2 regions of the Martinezella sp. CNPSo 3795 genome follow, and region 2 is predicted to be linked to the other one. Evidence: riboswitches for the same ligand, from Rfam matches in the RefSeq annotation. Region 2 holds a riboswitch; the other holds the start of a gene.
The links. Region 2 has a riboswitch for FMN ahead of AC13QY_RS24065 (3,4-dihydroxy-2-butanone-4-phosphate synthase). Riboswitches for the same ligand answer to the same signal wherever they lie in the genome.
Positions count from the first base shown of each region.

Region 1: another riboswitch for FMN. It lies ahead of AC13QY_RS13505 (6,7-dimethyl-8-ribityllumazine synthase); the one in region 2 lies ahead of AC13QY_RS24065 (3,4-dihydroxy-2-butanone-4-phosphate synthase).

Region 1 covers NZ_JBXSOQ010000004.1:21,152-26,500, forward strand. The annotation lists gene AC13QY_RS13480 (tautomerase family protein) at 37-483, shown strand; gene AC13QY_RS13485 (VOC family protein) at 553-948, shown strand; gene AC13QY_RS13490 (class I SAM-dependent methyltransferase) at 1,068-1,754, shown strand; gene phnF (phosphonate metabolism transcriptional regulator PhnF) at 1,756-2,484, shown strand; gene AC13QY_RS13500 (VOC family protein) at 2,524-2,874, opposite strand; gene AC13QY_RS13505 (6,7-dimethyl-8-ribityllumazine synthase) at 2,933-3,409, opposite strand; FMN riboswitch at 3,499-3,645, opposite strand; gene AC13QY_RS13510 (ABC transporter ATP-binding protein) at 3,752-4,813, opposite strand; gene AC13QY_RS13515 (ABC transporter permease) at 4,825-5,349, opposite strand, start outside.
Region 2 covers NZ_JBXSOQ010000010.1:52,338-57,686, forward strand. The annotation lists gene pepD (beta-Ala-His dipeptidase) at 1-1,365, shown strand, start outside; gene tpiA (triose-phosphate isomerase) at 1,511-2,272, shown strand; FMN riboswitch at 2,361-2,507, shown strand; gene AC13QY_RS24065 (3,4-dihydroxy-2-butanone-4-phosphate synthase) at 2,621-2,761, shown strand; partial or broken gene AC13QY_RS24070 (IS3 family transposase) at 2,829-2,984, opposite strand; gene AC13QY_RS24075 (prephenate dehydratase) at 3,080-3,913, opposite strand; gene AC13QY_RS24080 (aromatic amino acid transaminase) at 4,613-5,349, opposite strand, start outside.

The sequences.
Region 1 (5,349 bases), on a different contig from region 2:
TCAATTGCCGTCATAGGTCCAACAAGGAGATACCCCATGCCCATTACACTTACCGTGTCCGAAGGACTGCTTTCATCCGAAGCGCAGGCAAAAGCTTTTGCCGGACTTACGGGTGCAGTCCTCGATGTTGCCGGCCTGACCGGGAATGAATTTATGACGGCCAATGTCATCGGCTCGATCAATGTGCTTCCGGCCGCACATGTGCTGGCAGCCGGAAAGCCCGTCGCTGCAGCCTTCATCGAACTCAAGTTGCCCGAAATCGCGCTTGCGACCACCGAAGCCAAGCGCGCTTTCATTGCAAGGGCGACTGATGTCGTCGAGCAGGCGGCCGAAGGGCGGATCAAGCGTGAGCATATCTGGTCGAACATCGTCTATGCGCCTGAGGGTGCTTGGGGCATTGCGGGACAAAGCTACAGCAATGCCGATCTGGTTGGCGCTATTGCGAGCGCCGCAGCGCCTGAGGTTGAAGCTCATCGCGCGTGAGATGAGATAATTGGCATTGATACCGGGCGGCTGCGTGGGCCGCTCGTCCGACAACAAGGGAGGCAGGAGATGCAACTCGCCAATTATCTGTTTTTCACGACGCATTGCGAGGAAGCGCTTGCCTTCTATACAGTCTGCGGGCTCGGCGAAGTGACGCTGTTGGTTCGTCATGGTGCTGATGGGGTGCCGCTTGCCAACGAAGCGATGCGGGACAGGGTTATGCACGCTCGCTTTGAGGGGCCAGGCGTCTCGTTCTTCGCTTCCGACAATCACGATGCCGAGCCGATGAGAGGTTCCGCTCATATGCTCATAATGGATGACCGAGAGAGCACCGAGAGGATTTTTGCTCGATTGGCTGAGGGCGGCGCGGTGACGACGCCACTCGCCGTTCAGCCTTGGGGCAGCTACTACGGCAAGCTGACGGACCGGTTCGGCGTGCAATGGATGGTAGACTGCCTGCAATAGGAGCTAACTGATCACGCGCGAAAGATTATCATTATTAGTCCAGTCGTCCGGACGAATTTATGTGACTGTCATGAGGTGGAGTTATAAAGGGTTCAGTTCACTCCAACAGCGAGAGCATGATGACAAGCGCAGCAACGACTTACGCGACATGGCACAAGGAACCGCAGGGCGACGCCGCCATGGCAGAATCGCATAGCCCTTATTGGCGTCACTTCATTGAGACGGTGCCGGAGCGGGATTTCTCCTCGAAGACCGTCCTGGATTTCGGCTGCAACCGTGGCGGCTTTCTACGGCTGCTTTACGCCATGCGGCCGTTCCGACGCGGTGTCGGCATCGATATCGCTTCGGAATCGGTGGCTGCCGCTGTCGAAGCCGCAGGCAACATGCCGCTCCAGTTTCATGTCACGACCGACCTGGCGCCCTTTGCCGACAGCTTCGACGTGGCTTTCAGCTATGAGGTGATCTATCTGCTGCCGCAGTTGCGAGAGCATGCCGAGGGAATGTTCCAGGCCATGCGCAATGGGGGCGTCTATTACGCGGTGACCGGGTGCCACAATGAAATGCCGCTTTGGCCGAAGTGGCTCGAGCTGATCGGCAACAACAGCAACGCGCCCATGCAGGATCGTTCGCCACAGGATTATATCGAAGCCTTCACGGCGGCCGGCTTCGATGTTTCGGTCAGGCGTTTCGGCTATGATGGTTTTGTGCGTGCCACCAAGGATCGGAAATATTATCCGAGCATTCTCGATGCGTTGAGCTATCCAGCCGAATACAAGCTGCTGTTCCGGCTGGAGAAGCGTATCTGATATGGAGACGATCGACCGAAAGGGCGGCAGCGCGCTCTGGCATCAGATCGGCGAGATCCTGGCGGCCGATATTGCCGCCGGGACTTTCGCGCCCGGAGAGAAATTGCCGACCGAGCCCGAGCTGATGCGGCGGTTCGGCGTCAGCCGTTTCACCGTGCGGCAGGCGCTGGGGCACTTGGAGCAGCGTGGATTGGTCCGCGCCGAACAGGGGCGGGGAACCTTCGTTCATAGGGGCGTGCTCGACTATACGCTGTCGAAACGCACCCGCTTCCACAAAAATCTGATCGAGCAAGGTTTCGAACCGGGCGGCGAGCTGCTCGTTCACGAGATCGTGCCGGCGACCGAACGCGTCGCGGCCCATTTAAAGATCGCAATCGGCGCGTCGGTCATCCATCGTCGCGGTGTCATGACGGCCGACGGTATTCCAGTGGAATTGGGGGATTCCTATTATCCGGCCGAACGTTTTCCCGATTTCGATCAGGCTAGATTGAGGCATCCGACAATCTCGGCAGCGCTCGCCAGCTATGGCGTCACCGACTATGAGCGCTTGTCGACGGAGATCGAGGCGCGCATGCCGACGGCCGACGAGGCGCGGATCCTGCGCCAGCCGAAATCCGCGCCGTTGCTGGTGACGCGCAAGGTGGATGCGGATACCGACGGAGTGCCGATCACCTATTCGGAATCGGTCTGGCCGGCCGAGCGCACTACATTCAATCTCGATCTGCGGTGAGAGCGCCGGAGAGCCCTTGAGGCTCTTCGCGAGCTTGAACTAGCGGTGGGAGAGGATATTGACCACCTTGCCGAAGGGGTCGCGGACGTAGAAGCGGCGGACACCCCACGGCTCGTCCGTCAGGTCATACAATATGCCGAAGCCCATGGAGGTGGCGCGCTGATAAAGCGTATCGACATCGTCGACTTCGATGGAAAGGTCGGGGACGAGCGTTCCCGAACCGCCCTCGCTGGCGACGCTGATCTGCGGCACTGTTGCCGCTTCAGAGGCGAAGGTCAGGATCCAGCCGTGATCCATGACGATGTCGAGGCCGAGCAGGTCGTGGTAGAAAAGACGGGCCGTGGCGGGATCGGCGGCGGACAGGTTCGGGATGATGCGTAGGACGGTCACTGACGTTTCTCCCTTGTGATGTGGAGGCGAGCTCTAGCCGCGCCTCCACGATGCTGGTTCAGACCGTGACGGCCGGCAGCAACTTGGCGCGCTCCGCCAGGATGTGGCGGCAGGCGCTGGCGACTTCCCGGCCCTTGATGATGAAATGTTCCTTGAAGAACTGGATGTGGGCTTCCGACTCCTGGAAGTGATGCGGGGTCAGGACTGCCGACAGGATCGGCACGCCGGTGTCCAGCTGGACGCGCATCATAGCATCAAGAACCGTATTGGCGACAAATTCATGGCGATAGATGCCACCGTCGACAACGAAAGCGGTGGCAACGATTGCGGAATAACGGCCGTTGCGGGCGAGCGTCTGAGCATGCAGCGGAATTTCCAAGGCGCCGGGCACGTCGAAGATATCGATCGGCGATGCACCTTCCGTCGTCTGCCATTCGGCAACGAAGGAGTCGACCGAGCGATCGACGATATCGGCATGCCAGCGAGCCCGAATGATCGCGACGCGGCTCGGCTGGGTAGAAATCGAAATGGTCATGAATTTTGCCTTTCAAGGGTTGTTGTCAAATATCCCTTGGGCGAACACGCAACATCGCGGCATCCCTCGCGCGGAGGAGGTGCGATCCTGCTTGCTCTCTTCCATCCGGACTATACCGTCGGCTCCGGCATCTCACCGGATCTGCTGACCCTTCCGAAAGCTCGGAAGGCGCTCGCGGGCTCGAGGAAACTCCCCATACCGCCGGTGGGGAATTGCACCCCGCCCTGAGAACGTCCGGACTATAAATGCTTTCTCTCATGAAAATCAAAGAAAAACGCCGGGCTTCTGACCCGGCGTCCGCGAATAATTTTCCAAAATGACCCTGCGACGCAGGGTGCTTTCTCAATCCTGAATCACGAGCAGATCGGAGGAGGCGAAGCGCAGCGTCACCTTCTCGCCGACGCTCGGAGGCATCATCCCGGGGCTGTTGAACATGTCGAAGGAAATCGTGTTGCCAGCAACGTTCATGCGGGTGCGAATGACCGAACCCAGGAAGTGTGCCGAAGAGACTTCGCCCGTGAGAGCGGTATCGCCTTTGGCTGATTCCGCCAGCGAACCGGCTTCCGGACGCAGGGCAAGCGATACGGTATCGCCTGGCTTGTAGGCCGTCACCGACTGCTTCAGGGTCACGCCCTGATCGCCGATCATGATGCGGTTGCTATCGGGATCGACGACCTTGCCTTCGATCAGGTTCAGCGTACCGACGAAGGAAGCGACGAAGCGGGTTGCCGGCGTGTTGTAAATCTCGAAAGGCGTGCCGATCTGATCGGCGCGACCGGCATTCATGACGACGATGCGATCCGAGATCGACAGGGCTTCTTCCTGGTCGTGGGTCACGAAAACGGTGGTGATGCCGAGCTGCTGCTGGATGGCGCGGATTTCTTCGCGCAGCGAGATGCGGATCTTCGCGTCGAGCGCCGAAAGCGGCTCGTCGAGCAGCAGCACCTGCGGCTTGACGGCGATAGCGCGGGCGAGCGCCACGCGCTGCTGCTGGCCGCCGGACATCTGATAGGGATAGCGGCCGGCGAGATGATCGAGCTTGATGAGAGCCAGCATCTCCTTGACGCGCTTATCGATGTCGGGCTTTGCCATGCCGGCCACCTTGAGGCCGAAAGCGACGTTGTCGTGCACCGTCATGTTCGGGAACAGCGCGTAGGCCTGGAACACCATGCCGATATTCCGCTGGTTCGGTTTTAACGCCCGCTGATCCTTGCCGTTGATCGACAGGGTGCCGGCGGTCGGCGTTTCGAAACCGGCGATCATGCGCAGCACGGTCGTCTTGCCGCAGCCCGATGGTCCAAGGAAGGAGATGAATTCTCCCTTCTCGATTTGCATATTGAAATCGTGAACGACCTGAACTTCGCCGAATGATTTCTTGATGTGGGTGAGTTCGAGAAAAGCCATGGTGAGAAGCCTTACGCCTTAACCGGAGCCAGTTTTGAGAAGCGGGAAACGAGCTGCAGCAGACCCATGCTAAGCCAGGTGACAGCAAGCGCAATGATGGCGAGCGCCGAGGATTGATAAGCCTGGTTGGCGCCGACGAGCTGCATGTAAGGGCCGAAAGCCGGACGATTGAGCAGCGAGGCCATCGTGAATTCGCCCATGACGATCGCCAGCGTGATGAATGCGCCGGAGAGGACGCCGCTCATGACATTGGGGAAAATGCAGCGGAGCATGATGGTTGTCCACTTCGCGCCAAGGCTTTCTGCGGCTTCCGTCAGGGTGCCGACATCGATCGTGCGCATCGCCGTGTCGACTGAACGATACATATAGGGGAGCGCCAAGACAATATAGGAGCAGACAAGAAGGAAGTTCGTCGTCTGCTCGAAGCCTGTCAAAGGCAGGATCGATGACGAATTGTAGAGGCGCAGATAGCCGAAGACGATGACGATGGCGGGGATGACCAGCGGCATCAGCGTGATGAACTCGACGATCGGGCG
Region 2 (5,349 bases):
GACTACATCGTGAATTTCGCTAGAGAGCGGTCTCTCGAAGCGTATCAGGACAAGATGTACAACGTACTTGTTAAGAAACCTGGCACTCCCGGCTATGAAAACGCGCCGGCACTCATTCTTCACGGCCACATGGACATGGTATGCGAGAAGGACCCGGGGGTCGAGCACGACTTCACGAAGGACGGCATCAAGCTGATTGTCGACGGCGACTATATCCGTGCGGACCGGACGTCCCTCGGCGCTGACAACGGCATTGGTTGCTCCTTCATCCTAGCGTTACTGGACTCCAAGGATATTCCCCATCCTCCATTGGAAGCCGTAATGACCGTCATGGAGGAGATGGGCAAGGTCGGCGCATCCGAGTTCGACGTCTCCCAGCTCGAGGGCACTCGGATGGTCGACTTCAACTGGGTGACCGACGAGCAGATCCTTGCGGGTTGCGCGGGCGACATTTCCTGCACCATCGATGTCAATGCTGAATGGGTGACCACTCCCCCGAACACGCAGGCACTCTCGCTCAGCATCGGCGGGCTGCTCGGAGGACATTGCGAATTTGACATCCACCTCGAGCGAGCCAACGGCATTGTGGTTCTGGCGCGCATCCTCAACTCACTGGCGAAGACGTACGATGTCCGGATTGGCCGCTTTGAGGGTGGGGCCCAGAACAACGTCATCCCAGCACATGGCGAACTCGTGCTCGTGGTTCAGCAAGCCGATAAAGCTGCAATTCTGGATGCTATCAAGGAGCTTGAAGCGACGCTCAAGAGCGAGTTCTTGGTCGCCGACCCGGGTCTGAAGGTCACTGTAACTGACGCAGAACTTTCATCCCGGATCTATTCGCAGACAGCAACCCGCCGTGTCGGCCGCATTGCGGCTCTTCTGCCCAATGGCGTCATCAGCATGAGCAGGTCCATCGACGGCCTCGTGGAGAGTTCAAGCAACCTCGGGACCGTGCGTGCGACCGACGACGGATTGACTTTCACCTGCACGATTACGGCGGGTGTGTCCTCGCGAAAGCACGACATCTTTGAACGCATGCGTGAGCTGGCCGAGATGGCCGGCGGCAGAACGGAGTTCAAGCAGTTCGGACTGGACGCCCCGGAGTTTCCGCCGACCCCGAATTCGAAATCTGTTCCCGCAGCCGTAGCAGCTTTCAAGACTGTCCACGGTCGCGAACCAGAAGTTCTTGTATCCTCCTGCAGCCTCGAGCTCGGCTTTTTCGTCAACCGCATCCCTGGACTGGATACGGTGGGCATTGGAACCGAACTGCAGCACCTGCACTCGACGAAGGAGCGTGTGAGCCATCCGTCGGTGGCCCGCTCGTGGAAGGTTGTCCGCGACTTCGTGGGACGCTTGAAGGACTGATTCAAGGATTCGGCCCAATGGACTGGCGAGGCTTGTTCGCCAGCCAACATTCTTCATTCTCGAAACGGGCACCGTCGAAGATAACCTGGCTACCGCCGAGTGCTTCTGCGTGTCCTCTTCCGACAATATTGATGAGGTTAGTTAGATGGAACACCGTGTCCGGCCGCTGCTCGTCGGCAATTGGAAGATGAACGGAATGATCTCGTCGCTGGACGAACTCGCTCAGACGGCATCGAGAAGTGTGGATTTGTCTCTTTTCGTCGACATGGTCATCTGCCCGCCTCTGACCTTGGTTCGCTCCGCTGTAGAGGGCGTCGCCACGTCGCTGCTCGAAATCGGCGCGCAGGACTGCAGCGACGAACAGACAGGCGCATTCACGGGAGACGTCTCCGCGGCCATGCTCGCCAATTGCGGGGCAAAGTGGGTTATCATTGGTCACTCCGAGCGACGGACACTGAGATCAGAAACCAGCGCCGTTGTGTGCCGGAAGGTCCGCCAGGCACTGTCAGCGGGGGTCACTCCGATCGTTTGTATCGGAGAGACCGAAAGTGAAATGCACGAGGGGCGTACGCTCCAAGTTCTCTCGGAGCAGTTGACAGCTTCTCTGCCTTCGGAGGCGGGGCAGGGCGACTTCGTCGTAGCGTATGAGCCAGTGTGGGCAATAGGGAGTGGCAAGACTCCGACAGTCGACGAAATTGCCGGCGTGCACCAATTTATACGGAATTGGTTGGATGCACAGTTTGCCGACCACGGCCCGAAGACGCGGTTGCTTTACGGCGGATCCGTCAAGGCGGAGAACGCCCGCGAAATCATTACCTGCGAGAATGTAAGTGGTGCTCTTGTCGGAGGTGCGAGCTTGAAAGCGGCCAGCTTCCTGGCAATCGCGGATGCCTTCTGCGTTTCCTAGTCCACATTTCCTCACGCAGCGGCCGCTGTTTCATTCGCAATTGGGAGAACGGGCGCTTGAGAACTCCGCCATTTGTCTCCTTTGCTGATATCGTTCTCAGGGCGGGAAGCGATTCCCCGCCGGCGGTATCGGGAAGATCCGGAACCCGCGAGCGCTTCCGGCAGCACCCGGGGAGGTTAGCAGATCCGATAAAATGCCGGAGACGATGGTATAATCCGGATGGAAGAGAGCACGCACAAAGGCGCTGCGCAGCTACAGCGTTCGAATGCTTGTTCGCCAAGGCTAAGTGGTGGCTCGTCATGATCCATGTACGGCGCGGTTTGGGGCTAACCCTTTAAAGGCAGAGAAATGGCATTTTCCCTAATTGAAGATGCAATCGCCGCTATCGGTCGTGGTGAGATCATCCTCGTCGCCGGCAACCGCCACAGAGAGAACGAGGGCGACCTCGTCATCGCATCGGAACTGGTCACTTCAGAAGCGATCCCATGATGAATCATGCGCGGCCTGATCTGCGTACTGAACCGCAGCGTGTTTGGCGGAGGCCATTTTGCCTAAGCTATGCGGCCACGGCTGCTTCGTCCAACGTAGTACCGCTCTTCAGCTTCGGCTGGCGGTGTATTCGCGATGGACTTCAGAAGTCGTCGGTGGTTGAACCAGTCGGCCATTCCATGGTGGCGAATTCCACCGTTTCAAAGCTCTTCCATGGTCCACGCGATTGATCGTTCATGAACACAAATTTCTCATTTCAATATTCTTCGACATTTCATGCCGCTACCAACGCATTTTGTAGTAGCTACCGGAGGACAGCTAGTATCTTCTGGGATAGGACCCCAACATGCGGATATCATCCCTCAATACTAACTGCGCAAGCTGTGATTCAGCCTCAACGTGTCCGGCGAAATCAATCACGTATTGATGGATGTCCAACCGTTCGCGCGTAGGGCGCTCGTAGATATTGAGGATGGACAGCCCGGAATTCACAAAGGTCGCAAGCTGCGAGCTGATCGACGCTTCGTCGCTACGAAGCACAATCGTCGTTCTGTCGAAGCCGGTCGGCCGGGCGATATCTTTGCCAAGAACCCACCAACGCGTAACGTTGTGGAGACCCGCTTCGATACCGGTGCGGAGTTCCTGGAGGTCGTAAAGTTTTGCGCCTAGGCCCGGCCCGAAAGCTGCAAGCTTTGGTGAATTCTCCTCGGCGATATAAGCGACAGTGCCCAGGCGGCTCTCACGCTCCACTCCCGGCATGTTCTCGTCGATCCAAGCCCTGACCTCTTCCAGAGCCACGGGATGACCGAGCACCTTTGTTATCGACGAGAAAGTGGCGTCTTTGCTCGCGATCAGGCTGTAGCTTAACAAACGGGGATATTCCGCAATAACCGTAACCGAGGGGAGAGCAAGAATTTGATCGAGATATGGAGTGGTCCCGACTAGAGAGGTCGTAACCGGTGCACAGATAGCGTCAACCATTCCCGATGCGTACGCCTCGAAGAGGCCATCCTTAAAGGGTACCAGTCCAGGGCCGTTGCTGAAGAGCTCAAGTGTCGCTTGATGTGTCCAGGTCCCCTCGGGTCCAATGAAGCCGACTTTTTTGATATCGGATGCATCAATGATCGGCGGCTGCCGGATTAACTTGTTCATTCCCATGTCCCGGTTGCGCAGCTCATACTGCGGGTGCTTCCATCGTTCGCTAAATGGATAACGGGGCATCTCGGGCGGTTCAATTCGTTTGAAAATATTTTAATGTCATGAAAATCAGGTCAGTTTCGCAGGCTAAATATAAACGAATACTCGGCTGGTGCCTGACGCAGGCTTTCACGTCCATGGATGCCGCGGCCGTCGAATAACCAAGGTATCGGATGGCTTCAGTTCGACGACCTCATCGGCATAGCGGAACGACATTTGATCTTCCAATATGTAAGTCGCCTGTATTCCAATGTGCTGATATCCGGCGACTTCATCTGTCACTGTGAGGAGGCATGGCTCCACACAGTTTCTATCGACGACATCCTGGTCGGTAGGGCGGTTCACGTCGAGAGCAGCAGAATTGTCGATTAGACAAAGCAATATTATGCGAAAGAAGCGAATGCTGCGAGGGAGTTTGTGAAGGAAGCATCCCCACCCTATGTGTTGACGCGAATTTCCGAACGTTTCGTGTGGGCTACACCGTTCTCGACGCTGGCACACGCGGGTGCGACCCTCGCTGTGCCGGTGTTTCGCGACGTCACAGGAGCCGAACGGTGACGAGCGCAGTTCCTTATCAATAGGCTTACGCCAACTCGTGCGTGAGCCCTGCGCCACGAGCCCACGCGTGAAGCAGCTGGCTCGTGGCGGTTAGCATCACAGCAGTTCACCGATTGCCTGGGACGCCAGATCAACCTGTTCGATACGCAGGCCTGCGAGATTTACGCGACCAGAGTCAGGCATGTAGATGCCATGAACCTCTCGGAGGTGCGTGACGTTCTCGGGCGTGACCGGGAGAAGTGAAAACATTCCTTCCTGGCCTGCGACAGCGGAAAGTCGAGGGGCGTAGATGGAAAGCCGGTCTGCCAGCGCTGTTCTGATTTCAGAGACCCGGCTTCGCATCGAGGCAAGTTCGTCGATCCACAGCTTTCGACGGCCCGGATCGCCAAGCACAGCCGCCACAATGGCCGCACCGTGAGCAGGTGGCATCGAATAGCTGGCGCGCGCATGGTACGCGAAATTAGCGACGCCTTTGTTCAGGTCTGTTGCCGAGTTGCCCAACACGAATGCCGCGCCGGTTCGCTCGCGATAAAGCGAGAAGGACTTGGAGCATGATATGGCCACGATGGCCTCATCCGCTGCATTCAACACGGTCAGCATGCCTTCGGCATCCTGTACAAAGCCGCGTCCCAAACCTTGATAGGCGTTATCGAATAGCGGGATGAGGCCTTTCCGCGCGACTACCTCAGCAATCGCCGACCAAGCCTCTTTCGAAATAGCTGCTCCGGTCGGATTGTGGCAGCTTGCATGCAGTAGGATTGCGTCGCCTGATTGTGCGCTCTCAAAGGCAGAAAGCATCTCATCGACATGGACGGCTTGGCTCCGGGGATCGA